DNA from 4 places in the Psychrobacter sp. MES7-P7E genome. Region 3 is predicted to be linked to each of the others. Evidence: predicted binding sites of a transcription regulator. Region 3 holds the regulator's gene; each other region holds the start of a gene.

Region 1 (2,213 bases), on a different contig from region 3:
TGAGGATTTTCTGGTTGCTTATGTACCAAGATAAAGGTCGCAGCAGCGATAGGCCATGCTTGGTCAGTTTCAGAGTTGGTGATGACCTTATAAAAGCCTTCTTGTTGTGACCAATCGATATCACCTGCCGCAGCAAACGTCTCAGCAGATGGCTGTACGATGTTACCAGCTGCGTTTTTCAGCGCAGTATGTGACATCTTATTCTGCTTAGCGTAAGCATACTCAACATAACCGATAGAGTTTTTCATACGGTTGACGTAGCTTGATACGCCTTCGTTACCTTTACCGCCTGCACCAGTAGCAGAAGTCGGCCATTTGACGGTTTTATCAACACCAACGGTGTCTTTCCAGTCTGGTGAAACCTTGGCAAGATAGTCAGTAAAGTTAAACGTCGTACCTGAACCATCTGAGCGGAATACTGTTGTGATTGGGGCATCTGGCAAGGTCAAATCTGGGTTCATCGCCTTAATCGCAGGGTCATTCCAGTTACTGATTTTACCCAAATAGATATCAGCCAACGTTGTGCCGTCTAGCTTCAGTGCACCAGGCTCAACGCCATCAATGTTGACGATTGGTACAACACCACCGATGACTGTTGGGAACTGAATCAAACCTGCTTCGTCTAACTCTTCAGGCGTCATCGGTGCATCAGAAGCACCAAAGTCTACTGTCTTTGACTGGATTTGTTTGATACCACCAGATGAACCAATCGACTGATAGTTGACTTGGCCGCCGGTCGCAGCATTGTAGTCATATGACCATTTCGCATAGATAGGCTGCGGGAATGACGCACCTGCACCTGTAATATTCATAGCGATATTTTCAGCAGATTTAAAATCTGACGTAGCAGAAGATGCTGTCTGAGAGGTTGTTTCAGCTGTTGTCACAGCGCTACTGCTAGTATCAGCAGTTGGCTCCGCCGTATCTGTTGACTTATTACACGCCGTAAGCATTAATGTACAACTGACGGCCACTGCTAATAACGAATAACGCATGTAGGACTCCTGAAGTTTAACAACGGTATAAAAAAGCATTGCTTGTGATATGCGTGTTATCTTGCCAAATCTTTATGACAGTTTAATGACAACTTCTAGAATCCTTCATTCGCTTTACATAATATTTGAACAATTTGTCTACAACCTAGTAATACTAAGTACCCTCATCTATCAACACTCAAAAAAATTATTCACGAAAATATTGAACCGTGTGTTTGACACAGAATATTTGTATCCAAATACTATTAGCCGTTGGTAGAGAATTTTGTTAGTATGAAGGCTGATTTACAACACTGACAGACTCGGGGTGCGGTGTATTTTTGGCTCACTTTATTAAACTTGCTTTATCAAAGTAGTCGCCTTGATACATTCGCTGAGAGATCACCCGCCGAACCTGATGCGGTTAGTACCGACGCAGGGAAGTCTTAAGCACTTTGTTATTTATGACAAAGGGCGCGTAGAAATACATTTTTATCGTCACTATTGTCTTAATATGCGTAATGCATAAACAGATAAGAAGAGATGATATAAAGCTGCGTCCAATATTTGATGATCACCATGCGCGACGATACTTTTTGGTCGAAGTTGTGGGTTCATGATATAAATTTGTCTAGATGATGGATGCCTACCCCCGCAGATACTGGCGGTGTTGATTTTATTCAAAAACCAACACGCTAGGACAGCATATGACTACTGCAGACACTACCTCAATTGCACCGAAAGCCCAAACGCATAACCCAGCCGACAACTCAACGCTTGCTTCAAATGCTGCTGACACGACCAAAGTCAAAGCAGATAAAAAAGCAGATGCGTTAAAAACCCCTGCTCACCGTGCCGCAAGTGATGCCCGTTTCGAAGAAGATGCGCGCGACTTGCACCGTATTTTACCCGCCTCAAGAAAAGTCTATCTCGAAGGCTCAAGACCTGACATCCAAGTACCGATGCGTGAAATCAGCTTGGCTGATACACCTGTAGGCGGTACGGGAGATAAAGACGGTGAGCATAATCCACCGTTTTATGTGTATGACACCTCAGGTGTATATACCGACCCTAATGTCGATATCGACCTAACACGTGGATTGCCAAAGTTGCGTGAAAGCTGGATCGCGGAACGCAATGATACCGAGCAATTAAGCGGCCTATCTAGCTCATACGGACAAGCGCGTGCGCGTGATATCAGCACTGCTAACCTTAGATTTGCCCATATTGATAAACCGC
Region 2 (2,213 bases), on a different contig from region 3:
TTTTGACATTACCATTTTTAGCTTTTTCAAATAGCTTGTCTTGCAGAATTTTTTCAGAGCGTAGGCTGTCACGGCGATGCACTAAGGTCACTTCAGACGCAATATTAGATAAGTACAAAGCTTCCTCAACCGCTGTATTACCACCACCAATCACCGCAACTTTTTGGTTTTTATAGAAGAAACCATCACAAGTGGCACAGGCTGATACACCAAGCCCTCTGAACTTAGTCTCTGATTCTAGTCCCAAGTACTGTGCAGAGGCACCAGTTGAGATAATGAGCGCATCACAAGTATAGCTACCGTTGTTACCTGTCAATTGAAAAGGACGCTCGTTTAGGTTTACTTCGTTGATATGATCGTAGACCAATTCAGTACCGAAACGCTCAGCATGCGCTTTCATCCGTTCCATTAATGCAGGACCTGTCAAATCATGTGCATCGCCTGGCCAGTTGTCGACTTCGGTAGTGGTGGTTAATTGTCCACCGACTTCCATACCAGTGACCATAACTGGCTTAAGATTAGCGCGTGCTGCATAAACTGCGGCAGAGTAGCCAGCAGGGCCTGAGCCTAAAATAATGAGCTTTTCGTGACGTGGAGCAGTAGTGTCAGTTGCCATGAGTTGTTCCTTGCTAAATATACGAATTAAAAATGTAAGTTATAAATATAATAAAAGAGGAATATCAAAAATGACTACGAATATGCTTCTTCTAATTGCTGTGTGATAATAACATAAGGGCACAGCGCACAAAGTGCAAGTTTGCTAAAACAAACACAGGTATCATTAGAATCAAAGAATAAATAGCTTTGGAATATAAGTGCGAAAAATTATGTGTATTTTATAGAATTTAGGCAATACAGTTAGCCATATTTTGCCACTCGTGTTTCGCTAACCAGCTGTTTTCTTGCGCAAATTGTCTACTGATTTACTTTCTTACACGCTTTCTTGATAAGACTGTCGCCACTGCACCTATGTATTTGTTATTATAAGAAGTTATGCCAAGTGTAGTAGGAGCCAAGCGATAACGGTTGTTGCAGGGTTCTATAATTGGTATATGCCAAACAAACACTTCGCTCGGTACATTTATGTCAACACTTTATGTCAGCATGATTAGGCTTAGTCATGCATTGGCGACCATTTAGTATTAATAACAAGGCAGATCTTACGTGATATCAGCACCGCTTATTGAGTATTTAAAAAAGGGAATGTTTACCCTCCTTGGGTTAATACTGGCCGTTTATCTGTTTGTCATTTTGATGACCTATACAGGCAACGATCCTAGCTGGTCGCACATCAGTAGTGATATGACCACGATTAATAACATGGGCGGCGAGGCAGGCGCATGGTTGTCCGATTTGCTTTATAGCTTTTTTGGGTTTGGTGCTTGGTGGTTTTTGGCATTTGTGGTTTATGAATCTATCTTAATTTGGTGGGAAAACAAGCCAACGTTTTGGCTCATGCGATTGGTCGCTTATGTGTTTTTGCTATTAAGTGCTAGCGCATTATTTGCACAATTGGTCTCTCTAGTTCAGCAAGTCACAAACCCTGACGCAATCGGCCTCGAAGGCGTCGCTGGTGGTATCATCGGGCTAGAGTTACAGGCGCGTTTGGCACAGCTGCTATCGCAGTGGGGGAGTGTGGTTTTCTTAGCAGTATTCGTTGTGATTACCGCTACGTTTGCCTTTAATATCCATTGGATGACGATATATCAAAAGGTTCGTGCGCTGTCGTGGCTTGGTTCAGGTGTAAAAAGTCAGGATGCTATTGAAGTTACTGAACCGAGCATTGCATCACAAGATGATAGCCAGAAATTAGATGAGTCGGTAGATAAAAAAGTAGAGCATGAGCAGCTGCCACTTGAGTTACAGTCTGCGGAAAATACTAGCGGTACTCAAGACGTCAGCAGTAGCGGACGTTTCGGTAGTGTCTTGTCAGACTTTTTGGCAACATCAGGATTGGCAGATAGTGTCAAAGCCTCTGTCATTGCAGCAAAAGCAGTGGCGACACCTAATAGCTCAAAAGGTGAGCAGGTAGATATCAATACAGGCTCGCTTAATAACTCTACTGATAATACAGCCAACAATGCAGTCCAGCCATTAGTTTCAAACTTGACTGCACCTGTTACTCGCAAAGTTGAGCCGAGCTTTGCGTGGAATGATGCCAGTACGGTCGATGACTTACTAGCAAGTGAGCAGATAGCTTACAGTGCTAGTGG
Region 3 (2,213 bases):
ACGTCATATACAAACAGCAATTTTTCATCACCGAAAGGCGTTAGTTCGCACTTTAAGTAGCGACTAGGATCTCGCCATGATTCTATATGGACGCCGTCGTTAGGTATCGTTGTACCTTCATAATACTGGCGGAACTCAGGTACAGTAATAAAGTCAAAAATATTTTGACCTTTATCTTCTGGCTGTAGCAGCAATAAGTCTTGTGCCGCCTGATTCCACCATTCTAGTCCATCATGATTGTTGAGCAAAATCACTGCATCGCGCAAGGCTCGTAGTGCACTGCCGATTTTTTTGAGTTGCTCAGCTGTACTTTGAGTAGATATTTGCTCTAATAGAGCTGATTGCTCACTCTGTGCTGGCGCTATCTTGTCCATTTTTTATCCTTACCACTATCCGCGGCCTTTATATTGCTGCGGCATTATTTGTACAAGATTAACTTGGCTCAATCAGGCTAGAAAATCGGTAGCCTGTTCCACGTACCGTCTGTATCAATGTATCACAGTCATAAGGTCGTAGTAATTTACGTAGACGTTTGATATGCACATCAATGGTTCGGTCTTCGATATATACATTGCCGCCCCATACCTGATCGAGCAGCTGCGTTCGTGTATAGGCGCGCTCAGGGTGACTCATAAAAAATGCTAATAGGCGATACTCTGTAGGCCCAACATCAACGATTTTACCTGCAGCTGTCACGCGCTGACTCTTGGTATCTAAACTTAACTGTCCAATTTCGATAGGTTTATCGCTGCTCATCGCGCTACTGCGGCGTAGTACGGCTTTGATTCTAGAAATCAGCTCACGAGTCGAAAAAGGTTTGGTCATATAATCATCTGCGCCTGCATCAAGACCGTGCACCTTACTATCTTCTTCGCTTTTTGCCGTTAGCATAATGACTGGTATTTCAGAGAGTAGCTCGTCGTTTTTGAGCATGCGACAAAAATCCACACCGCTCTTGTCACCCGGCAACATCCAATCTAACAGTATCAGTGACGGTCTATGATCGACCACTTGCTGATGCGCCTCTGACACGTCAGCTGCTTGCAAGCTATCAAACCCAGCCATCTCTAGCGTCATGACAACCATTTCACGAATCGCAGGCTCATCTTCAACAATCAAAATTTGCTCATTATACATAGGACATTCTCGGTGTTAGCGGACAAAATCTAGCATGTAAAAAGGCGATATATACTCACCAGTCTCTACCTATTAAACGGATTAATTATGACAGCTTGATGACACTCTAAAATCAGATTTCTAGTAAAAAATTAAGCGGCCCATCATTGACGCTCGACACTTGCATATCCGCACCAAACTGACCAGTTGCCACATTTGGATGCTTAGTTTTGGCATAATCGACCAGTTGTTCAAATAACGCTTGCGCCGCAGCAGGTGCCATCGCACCACCAAAGTCTGGTCGGCGACCTTTGTCTGTTTTTGCCATCAAGGTGAATTGTGAAACTAATAATAGCCCACCACCGACCTGCTGAACGTTTTTATCCAGTTTACCAAATTTGGCAGGATCTTCGTCATTTTCAAAAATGCGATAGGTCAATATTTTGTCAATCATACGCTGGGCAGCGGCAAAATCATCTTCATGCCCTAAGCCAATATATGCCAATACCCCATGCCCAATCTCACCGATACACTGTTGATCGACGACCACACTAGCGTGCTTCACCCGTTGTATGAGTGCTTTCATTTACTAATTCCTTAACAGATTATGGCCATACAATAATATGCTGTCCATGATAAAATACCGTCATTAACTTAACTATTATTAGGGCGTGTTTGATATTCAGAAATAGGTACTGCAGATCGCTAAAACTGTTCCAGACAAGACGTAAAACGACGATAATGCTCGCGCCTTATCTAGATTTACAACGTAGTATGGCGCAATTTTAGCCGCTGTCAGTGCCATGGTCGAATTTCCAACGCGCCCCTATTACATTACACCTTATTTTGGTAGCCTTATTATGAATGTATTTACCACCTTACAACAGCTTGTGCCGCAGCAAAAGCTCAGTAAAGTCGCTGGACGTTTGGCCGCCAGTCGCCACCCTTATGTCAAACGCACCTTTATCCGTAGCTTTGCCAAAGCTTATAATATCAGCTTAGACGAGTACGAACGCCAAAGCCTCAACGCTTATGAAAGTTTTAATGACTTTTTTACCCGTGAGTTAAAAGAAGATGCTCGTACTATCGACGCCACG
Region 4 (2,213 bases), on a different contig from region 3:
ATAGTACTCTGTCGGTAATTGGTAAAGAAGGATTTTACTAAAAATACGCTACAAAATATAGGGCAAAAGCGCAAACTCTTTAAAACACTCAGTTTTTAACGCTTAATTGTCATAAGTGCGTAATCATCGTAAATACGTAGCTATTATAACCCACTGCGGCTTTAAAAAGGTCACAACAAAAAAACTCACCCCGAAGGATGAGTTTTTTATAATACGTTTTCTAATGTTTAGATTAGAATTTGTATTCAATACCCGTACCTACAATCAAGTCATCTTTGTTATTGTCACGGCTGATTTGCCCTGCATAAATATGACCCGTGGTCGCTTTATTGAATGCATATTCTCCACCAACTGCGATTTCATTTACATCAGCATCTTTTACGCCTTTTTCGTCAGTGGTATTAACATACTGTGCTTTAACTGCCCAAGGTGTTGCACCAACTTTATATTTACCACTAATTAGCCAAGATTTTTCATCTTCACTGGCTTTGTTAACGCGGTTGTTGTTAACGATGCTATAATTATCGTAGTATTGGCTTTGTTGGTATAGAGCACCTAAAGTTAAGCCCGAAACCATATTCATTTTGCCCATATCTAAACCAGCAACCAAACGCCACGTATTATCAATCACGCCAGTATTTACATTGTTAGCACCCATGTCTTTGTCATAAGCACCGGCTAGATAAACACCATTTTTGTCATAGGCTAATAAAGCAGAATAACCGTTATCTTTTACTTTTCTATCACGATAGACTGCAGGCTTCGCACCAGATGCTGCGGAAACGAGAATATCACCGTCGGCATCAGTTTCTGATAATGCGGTAGCTGCCATAAAACTCACTGGCATACCGACAATAACAGGTGATTGATAGGCCACCATATTGTTAGCACGGTATTCACCTGAAACACCCGCATTTTTAATATCAAATAAGCTATCATTAAACACGTCAACTTTGTTTTGTGCAAGTTTCAATGGGGTATCATGGCGTCCCGCTAGTACAGTACCTAAAGTGTTGTGGGCTAAGCCTACATAAGTATTACGTGATCTAAACTGTTGGCTATCGTCATCAACATCAATACCATATTCCAATTGATAGACTAATTTAGTGGTATCAGTAAGATCATCTTCACCTTTAAAACCGATACGTGATTGATTAGAGTTAAGTTTAAATGTATCTTCATCTGTCTTGTTAGCTGCATCGTAGTCTGTACTAACATAATCTAAGGTTAAAAATGCTTTACCATATACAGTTGGCGCAGCATGGGCAGCAGAAACTGAAAGTGCAGCGACGGCTGTGGCTAAAAGTAATTTTTTCAAAGGATATCTCCACTTTACGATTTGAGTGATAAATGGTCTAAGATCATTAGATATATAATGGCAAGGTCCTATACCTTCGAAACCATATATATAGCGAGCCATAAGAACTGCTTAGACATAACTTTACCAAGCAAATATTACAGTAAGATGAAAAAACCAAAGTTTACACAAATGTTATTATTAATTTTACGGATTCTGTTATTTAAGACACGCTGTTGTTCAAGACACAGTATTGATTACAAAACAAAAAAACCCACCCCGAAGGATGAGTTTTTTATAATACGTTTCTAATGTTTAGATTAGAATAAGTATTCTAGACCGCCACCGATAGCGAGTACATCAATATCACCACGTAAGTCGATTTCATTAACCTTGCCGTCTTCGTCTCTCGAACCAAAACGACCATTGTTTAATTCCGCTGAATTTAGACCAGCATAGGCATGAGCGATCATATTATTTTTAAACGCATATTTGCCACCTACAACGACTTGATTTGAGTCATTATTCTCAAGACCACTGATATTGTCGGTTTTGTCATACTGAATATAAACAGAGGCTGGACGGGCAAAATTCGAAAGACCCATTTCAGCACTCACCACTAAACCGTCCTCTGTTGCAGTAGTAGTACCGGCATAGTCAGCTTCTTGATATAGAACGCCTAACTTTACAGGAGCTGCGATATATTTACCTAAATCGACGCTAGCACTGCCACGGATAATATCACCACTAACACTCATGTCTTGCTCATAAGCAATACCAGCGGTAATGCCTGTACCTGGATCAAACATCAATGAGGCACCATAGCCTGCGTCACGATCACTCTCAGATATAAAGTCTTCATCAGCACCATACATCAGCGCAAGCGCTAATGGTAGGTCATTGTATTTAGGCGCTT

Evidence for each region. The regulator PhoB, encoded in region 3, activates phosphate uptake and scavenging genes when phosphate is short. The targets are predictions, from matches to a motif close to TGTCATNAANCTGTCATAA.
Region 1: pstS (phosphate ABC transporter substrate-binding protein PstS) is a predicted target of PhoB. The motif match lies at 1,068-1,086, and genes of this name have one in related genera.
Region 2: CXF62_RS10450 (DNA translocase FtsK) is a predicted target of PhoB. The motif match lies at 1,095-1,113, and genes of this name have one in related genera.
Region 4: CXF62_RS04370 (porin) is a predicted target of PhoB. The motif match lies at 1,453-1,471, and genes of this name have one in related genera.

The regions. Positions count from the first base shown of each region.
Region 1 is NZ_PJBU01000069.1:51,941-54,153, reverse strand. Features, by position in the region: gene pstS (phosphate ABC transporter substrate-binding protein PstS) at 1-995, opposite strand, end outside; TPP riboswitch at 1,289-1,433, shown strand; gene thiC (phosphomethylpyrimidine synthase ThiC) at 1,682-2,213, shown strand, end outside.
Region 2 is NZ_PJBU01000109.1:32,746-34,958, reverse strand. Features, by position in the region: gene trxB (thioredoxin-disulfide reductase) at 1-616, opposite strand, end outside; gene CXF62_RS10450 (DNA translocase FtsK) at 1,165-2,213, shown strand, end outside.
Region 3 is NZ_PJBU01000101.1:10,904-13,116, reverse strand. Features, by position in the region: gene phoR (phosphate regulon sensor histidine kinase PhoR) at 1-374, opposite strand, end outside; gene phoB (phosphate regulon transcriptional regulator PhoB) at 433-1,137, opposite strand; gene dtd (D-aminoacyl-tRNA deacylase) at 1,250-1,702, opposite strand; gene asd (archaetidylserine decarboxylase) at 1,977-2,213, shown strand, end outside.
Region 4 is NZ_PJBU01000076.1:49,566-51,778, reverse strand. Features, by position in the region: gene CXF62_RS04375 (CTP synthase) at 1-2, opposite strand, end outside; gene CXF62_RS04370 (porin) at 233-1,318, opposite strand; gene CXF62_RS04365 (porin) at 1,618-2,213, opposite strand, start outside.